Regions from separate parts of the Paucidesulfovibrio gracilis DSM 16080 genome, predicted to be linked through region 2. Evidence: riboswitches for the same ligand, from Rfam matches in the RefSeq annotation. Region 2 holds a riboswitch; each other region holds the start of a gene.
The links. Region 2 has a riboswitch for cobalamin ahead of B5D49_RS07560 (ribonucleoside triphosphate reductase). Riboswitches for the same ligand answer to the same signal wherever they lie in the genome.

Region 1 (2,260 bases), on a different contig from region 2:
GTTGTCCATTCCCCTTTTTTATGGCCAAGCCTGATGGATCGGATTTCCGGGGTTTGGGGGAACGACCCGATCGTTGTTGTGGGGAAGAGCGGCAATTGCCGGCGGACGGATTGCACTTTCGTTCGCTCCGCAAAAACGGACCCGCGTTCGTAGTGCTTTGGAGTGAGTGAATCGACACGAGCACGAACGCTCTTATCAACGGCGCATGGATTTGCCGCTCGTGCCTGCAATGCCTTACGATTTTTCGCAAAAAGAGAATTGCGTTCGCCCGTTTCCGCAAAATGCGCCAATGCCGCCACCTCGTCGCATTTTTGCACCGCAAAGGCCATCCACTCGCGTATGGAGGGGTCCATATCCGTTTCCAGAGCCACATCCACCGGGCAATGCAGCAGGGAACAACTCGTCCCTAGCATGATCTTCGATTCACTGCCCCGCTGCTTAGCGGCATTGATGCATTCAGCGGCCGCATCAAGATCGGCGCGCCAGATGTTCCTGCCGTCCACCAGACCAAGCGACACAACCTGTTCGGAAGGCATGGCTTCAAGCGCGGCAGGCAGCTGCTCCGCCCCCCTGACAAGGTCCAGATGCAGCCCGTCAACGGGCAGACTCGCTGCAAGCGGCAAATTGTCCCCCAGCGGACCGAAATACGAGGTGAGCAGGATACGGGCATGGCCCTTGGCACCGGCAAAGCTTTCGTAGGCGTATCGAAATTCCTGGTGCGCCTTTGGAGACAAATCACTGCACAGAACCGGCTCGTCGATTTGAATCCACGGACACTCCCCGGAGATGTCCTTCAGGATATCGGAATATACGTCCACCAAGCGTTCCAAATGGATCCAGGGACTGCTTCCATCCATGGACTTTCCCAACAGCAGGAAGGTAATCGGACCAACCAGCACGGGCTTTGCCGTGCCACCGAGTTCCTTAACGGTCCGCACGTCCTGGAGGAGTCTCGATGCGTCCTTGCGAAACCTCAGGTCATTGGTGAATTCCGGGACAATATAATGATAATTGGTGTCGAACCATTTGGTCATCTCCATGGCCGGAATCGAAGAACGGGCCTCTCCACGCGCCATGGCGAAATACGCAGCGCATCCCGTCTCGGCGGAGTTTCGGCAAAACCGTTCCGGCACCGCCCCGACCATGGCAACGGTATCCAACACATGGTCATACAGCGAGAAATCTCCCACCGGGAGAAGGTCAAGCCCGGCCTGCATCTGCACTTGCCAATGCCGCCTCTTGAGTCTCTCGGCCGTTGACAAAAGCTCTTCAAGGGAAGCCTCTCCCCGCCAATAGGATTCAAGAGTCCATTTGAGTTCCCGCCCGAGTCCGATCCTCGGGAATCCCAGTACGTGCGCGTTCATGTCTGCTCCATGTTTCATGGGTTGACGACAAAGAGCAAAACCCCAAAGACAACAGAGGAGAACCCTGCGTTGCCCCAAAGCAACCACCGCAAAACAGTGCCCGGGGGTTTTGCACTCCGGCAAGACGTCTTCTGGCTCCCGGCCCCAAGATGTTGATTCCCTTCCCTTTCGGTGGTCATCAACGGGTTGTGCCGGTTACAGCGGCGCGTCCGCAGCGGCTTTTCACCGCTTTCCGTTTCTTGCCAACATTAGTATATCAAGATTTAAGAATATAGAATTGAATGTCTTTTGACAAGGGGGAATACCATCACCAACACATTGCACTTTGCCCCTCTTCCACAGCCAAAGGTATTGGCGCCCTCGTGCCTTCAAGGAGGGGATTCTCTCGTTCATACCAAACGTGAAGAAACAATCGGAACACCCGGTTCCATAAATAGCCCGACAATCCGTTTCGAAAAACGATATCGTCACCCAAAGCCAACCATTTTGGCCCGTGCGCGTGCCAAAAGAAAATATCGGCTCGGGATATTCCGCTGTGCGCCAACGAACGCAATCATTTTCAGGATTTGTTATTGCGGCAAAAAAACAAAGACTCTGCGCCCGGGATTAGGGACACACGGGCGGCAGGGAAAGGGGCGGAGCCTTGTGGCCGCGGCCTTCCGGCTCATCCGGTGGCGGAACAATGCCGGTCTTGAGGTGCCGATTGCCCGCCCTGATTAAATTCGGGGGCATTCTCCCCGCCAGGGCGGCTTCCTGGTCGATGTGTTCAAGCATGCACTGCTCGCGAACGCCTGTTCGCAACAATTGCGCCAGCACCTCTTGGATTTCCTCTCTCTGCGGCATGAACCGGGACCGGCGCGAAAGCACCAAATATACATTCTGCGGTTCACTGGACA
Region 2 (2,260 bases):
CCCAGGGGAAGTCCTTGGTCACGTTGTACGTGGGGATGGGGAAGGAGAAGATGCGTCCGTCCGCGTCGCCCTCAAGCATGACCTCCAGGAAGGCCCGGTTGATCATGGCCATTTCCTCGGCATATTCGCCGTAGGTGGAATCCTGGTATTCCCCGCCGATGATGATGGGTTCGTTGGCGATGTGCGAAGGGGGCACAAAGTCGAAGGTAAAGTTGGTGAACGGGCTTTGTCCGCCCCAGCGGGACGTGGCGTTGAGATTGTGCAGCAGCTTTTGCACCTGCTGCTTCACGGTGGCGTAATCCAGGCCGTCGTAGCGGACAAAGGGCGCGAGATAGGTGTCCACGTTGTTGAAGGCCTGGGCGCCGGCCCATTCGTTTTGCAGCGTCCCCAGGAAATTGACCATCTGGCCGCAGGCCGCGTCAAAATGCTTGGCCGGGGTGGAGGAACAACGGTCCCGGAGGTTGAATCCTTCCAGGAGCAGGTCGCGCAGGCTCCAGCCCGAGCAGTATCCGGCCAGGCCAAAGGACAGGTCGTGAATGTGGAAGTAGCCGTGGTTGTGGGCCATGCGTACTTCCTCGGGATATTTTTCCAGCACGTAACGGGCCTGCACCGCACCGGCCATGTGCAGGATCAGCCCCTGGAACGAGTGCACCATGTTGGAGTTTTCGTTCACGCGCCAGTCCACGTTGTCGAGGTAGCCTTCGGTGACGGCGGAAATGTCCAGAAAGGCCTGGTCCTGGCTGCGCAGTTCGCGGCGTTTCTCACGGTAGATGATGTAGCGTTCCGCCACTTTGTAGAGGCGCGCCTCCATGAGCACCTGCTGGACCATGTCCTGCACCTGCTCTTGTTCGGGCACATCCACGCCGTCGAGTTTTTTTTCCACCTTGCGGGCCAGCCGGTCCGCCAGGAGCGGATCCTTGATACCGCTGTTTTTGAGCGCTTTGAAGATGGCGTCGGCAATGCGCCTGGTGGACCAGGTCTCAATGCAACCGTCACGTTTGAGAATTTGTACCGGCATGAATCTCTCTTCAGGGAACAGCGCCTCGCGGAAAGCGGAAAACGCCGGACCATTGGCAGAGGACGGCGTTTGCTGTTCGTATGTTGTTCCGGTTGATGGTCGTCGGGGCGGAACCCCGCGAACGCCGGACAACGGCTTGGTATTGGTAAAACTCTGGCGGTCCGCCATGTCCGCGCATGGCAGGCGGCCGGATAAGCCCCGGGCAGGTCTTCTGGCTTTCCCGTCCGGCCCGGCCTTCCCGCAAAGGTATTGCAGTGGCGTTTCGGGCCGTGGCGTCATGGGATTACAGCGGCGGGACCGCTCCGGATTCGCACCGGATTCACTATCAAGGCCCATGGCCACCCGGGGGGCATCGTGCGAAAAAGAGACTAGCCCAAGGGCTAATTCACGGCAAGGGAGCAGAGCGGAATTTGTTTCCTGAACAGCATTTTCACAGGTCAAAAACCCGGAAAAGCAGTGAAAAAAAATCCGTATTTCCTGTGGGGAAAACACGCGTATCCCTCTGCGGGCCGGGAACCGGGAAAAATGCGCCCCGGTCCGCCCGGGGGCGGCGAACCGAGGCGCTGCATACGGCCGGGGACCGCGTTGGGATCAGAAACGCAGCCGCCATTCGGCCTTCATGCCGATGCCGGGAGCGTGCAGTTCCACGCCCCGCGAAGTGGCCAGATGGTTGCGGTAGCGTTCGTCGAACAGGTTGGTCACGGCCAGGGTCAAATCGTTGTGCAGTCCGGCGGTCTCAAAGCCGTATCCGCAGCGGGCGTCGAAAACGGCCCAGGAGTCGGTGCGCAGGGCATCGTCCGGCACCTGGTGCTGTTCTGCGGCCCAGCGGGATTCCAAGGCCCACCAGAGTCCGTTGTCCAGATCCTGGCGCAGGCCCACCAGTCCGCTGAGCGGCGCCACGAACCGCAGCCATTCTCCGGTATCTTCGTTGCGTCCTTCGGTCCAGGCAGCGTCCGCATAGGCCTGCCAGCCCGGGGCAAAGCGCCATTGCACCGAGCCTTCCAGCCCATGGATGCGCGCCTCGGCCGCGTTGGCCATGCGGTAGACGCCGGCGGTCTCCAGTTCACTGGTGACCAGGTCGTCCACCATGTTGAGGAACGCGGCCGCGGAAGCGCTCCACCGGGAGCCGGCGTAGTGCAGCCCCAATTCCGCGTACCGGGATTTTTCCGAGCGCAGCTCCGCGTTGCCGAGTTCACGGATGCCCGGTCCGATGTTGATGTCCTTATAGAGTTCAAGGATGTT
Region 3 (2,260 bases), on a different contig from region 2:
CCTGAAAGACTACTCCCGAGGCTCCCAGTCCCGCACCAATGATCCAGGATAGACAAATGCGGCTGAGCCGAATATCCCAAATAATTGTGGCACCGGGAGAGTCGGCATTGCCTTCGGACAAAATGGAAACAACTTCATGAAAAGGGATGGGAAAAGCTCCGGGAAAAATCGCCAAGAACAGCGAAACGATTGTCAGTACGATCATTCCCAAGACAAAGCCTGGGCGGTGATCACTCCTTGCTATCTTTCTTTTTCCCGGAGCTTCCATATCTTGCCTTCTCAGAGGCTAGCGCAATTCTTCCAGGGCGTGATCAAGATGGTCCACCCAAATTTGAACCACGTTGTCAAACTCCGCACTTCCTTTAAGGACGGGTGTACAGTTGACCCCATCCGCAGTGAGGATCGAAATCCAGGAGTCCTCTTCAGGACCAGCCATATCATTGCGTGCATGATCCCCGGCAACAGACATGAAAGGAACGAGCCATGCCTTATGCACATCGTTTTTTTTCAGTTCAGCACGTACTTGATCCAAGCTCGGAGAGCCTTCGACCGTACCGATAAACGCAAGGGGGTCGCGCGCCCGAAGAATTTCCTGCATGGCTATATAATAGACGTTGCCCGGATGATGGGTTCCATGTCCCATGAACACTACGGCTTCATCCGAGGTGCGGTCCTCGGGTACATTTGCCAGCATCGCCTCAGCGGCTCGCTCCAGATCCGCTGTCACGGCAAGCAATGGAGCACCGACGCTCAGATGGGCAATGCCTCCGGGGAAACGAAACGCGTTCACCGTTTGCAACAGGCCATGAAATTCTTCTCCGGGAATAGTGTGCAACGACTGAACCGCAACGTGCGTAAATCCACTGTCAGCCATAGCCGCCAATGCCTGCATCGGAGACAGCAAATCTTTGCCTTCGGTCCGAGCCAGTTTCTCCCGAATGATATGCGATGTGAATGCCCATTGCACAGGGATATCCGGGTATGCCGCATGTACTTTGGCCTCGATGTTCCGGAATGAGGCTTGTGCCTCGGGCATGCTGGAGCCGAAAGCAACCAGAAGGATGCCGAGTTTTTCTTCCTCGGGAACCGCAGACCCGTGTGCCGACGATAAACAGGGAAAGCTGACCACAATCGTGACGAGTGCCAAGGTCAGCGCAGCAAGCGAAGAGCGAAATTTGAAACCGAACTGCATGAATCCCTCCCAACGAGAGGGGGCTGTTAAGGAGAACATACAAAAAATCCCTTGCGGGGCAATGCACGCAAGGGGCTGTCTCCTATACTGCTTTTGCGACAATAGCCCCGTGTCGAAAAGCATTATCCGAGGAACCAATGGGCAGGTTTTCCGGCTTGTTCCCCGCAATCTCGGCCTTCCCAAACGAGCGTTCAGTGACCACAATTGGAATGAGATACGGTTTACAGAACTTACGGCGGCGGGTCCGCTCCCGATTTGCACGGGATTCCCTTTTCATTCGCCATGTCTCAGAAAGGCGAACACCCACTTGAATATGTATGTCAGGCAGAGGAAAAGAGTCAAGGGCATCTTGCCCCAGCCTTAGGCGGGGGCAAGAAATCCAGACGATACTATCAAAAAGGATAGGGAAGGGCGCCTGCGCCTGCCTCAACAGGTTTCCCCATTTTCCCCTCAATGCTCTCTAAACGGGCCTTGGCAGCATCCCTTTGCTTTGTGGTTTCCGCATTTTTAATCACGGTACGCAATAGCCGGGCTGCAGGTTCATATTCCTGTCTATCCTCATATATGCTGGCGGACCGATACATGGCGGTCAGAGCCCACATGCTCTCCTGTGGGTATTGCCAGGCAAGCTTCAAGTAGTGGTCCAAGGCTTGATCGCGATTCCCCAGGGCAGCTTCCCCTTCGGCGAGATAAAAAAGGATTTCCGCCTGCATGGCCGTATCAAAGGTATCTTTCTTCTCCCAAAGACGAAGCAAATTTTCCTTTCCACCTTCAAGGTCGCCAAGCTGCTGCATCAAAAAAGCAATCTTCAACCTTGTAATATCGGAAATTGGCTCTCCAGTTTCCAACAGACGCTGGTACGCGGCATAGGCAGCGGCCATGTCCTCCTGTGCCACCTGAAAATCCGCCAAGACTTCAAGTCGACGGGCCAGCAGCCTGCGATCCTCAGGCTGTTCCGGGACCATGTCCAGATAGTAGCCAGCCAGACGCAACTGTTTTGCCTTTACGGCCTTATCCGCTAGAAACAAGGAACACTGCATTCCCAGGGCATGCTGAGGATAAAGATAG

Region 1: another riboswitch for cobalamin. It lies ahead of metE (5-methyltetrahydropteroyltriglutamate--homocysteine S-methyltransferase); the one in region 2 lies ahead of B5D49_RS07560 (ribonucleoside triphosphate reductase).
Region 3: another riboswitch for cobalamin. It lies ahead of B5D49_RS06235 (sirohydrochlorin cobaltochelatase); the one in region 2 lies ahead of B5D49_RS07560 (ribonucleoside triphosphate reductase).

The regions. Positions count from the first base shown of each region.
Region 1 covers NZ_FUYC01000002.1:39,022-41,281, reverse strand. The annotation lists gene metE (5-methyltetrahydropteroyltriglutamate--homocysteine S-methyltransferase) at 1-1,364, opposite strand, end outside; cobalamin riboswitch at 1,471-1,640, opposite strand; gene B5D49_RS02430 (substrate-binding periplasmic protein) at 1,971-2,260, opposite strand, start outside.
Region 2 covers NZ_FUYC01000005.1:76,615-78,874, reverse strand. The annotation lists gene B5D49_RS07560 (ribonucleoside triphosphate reductase) at 1-1,018, opposite strand, end outside; cobalamin riboswitch at 1,203-1,379, opposite strand; gene B5D49_RS07555 (TonB-dependent receptor plug domain-containing protein) at 1,610-2,260, opposite strand, start outside.
Region 3 covers NZ_FUYC01000003.1:403,829-406,088, forward strand. The annotation lists gene B5D49_RS06230 (FecCD family ABC transporter permease) at 1-205, opposite strand, end outside; gene B5D49_RS06235 (sirohydrochlorin cobaltochelatase) at 287-1,315, opposite strand; cobalamin riboswitch at 1,316-1,514, opposite strand; gene B5D49_RS06240 (tetratricopeptide repeat protein) at 1,585-2,260, opposite strand, start outside.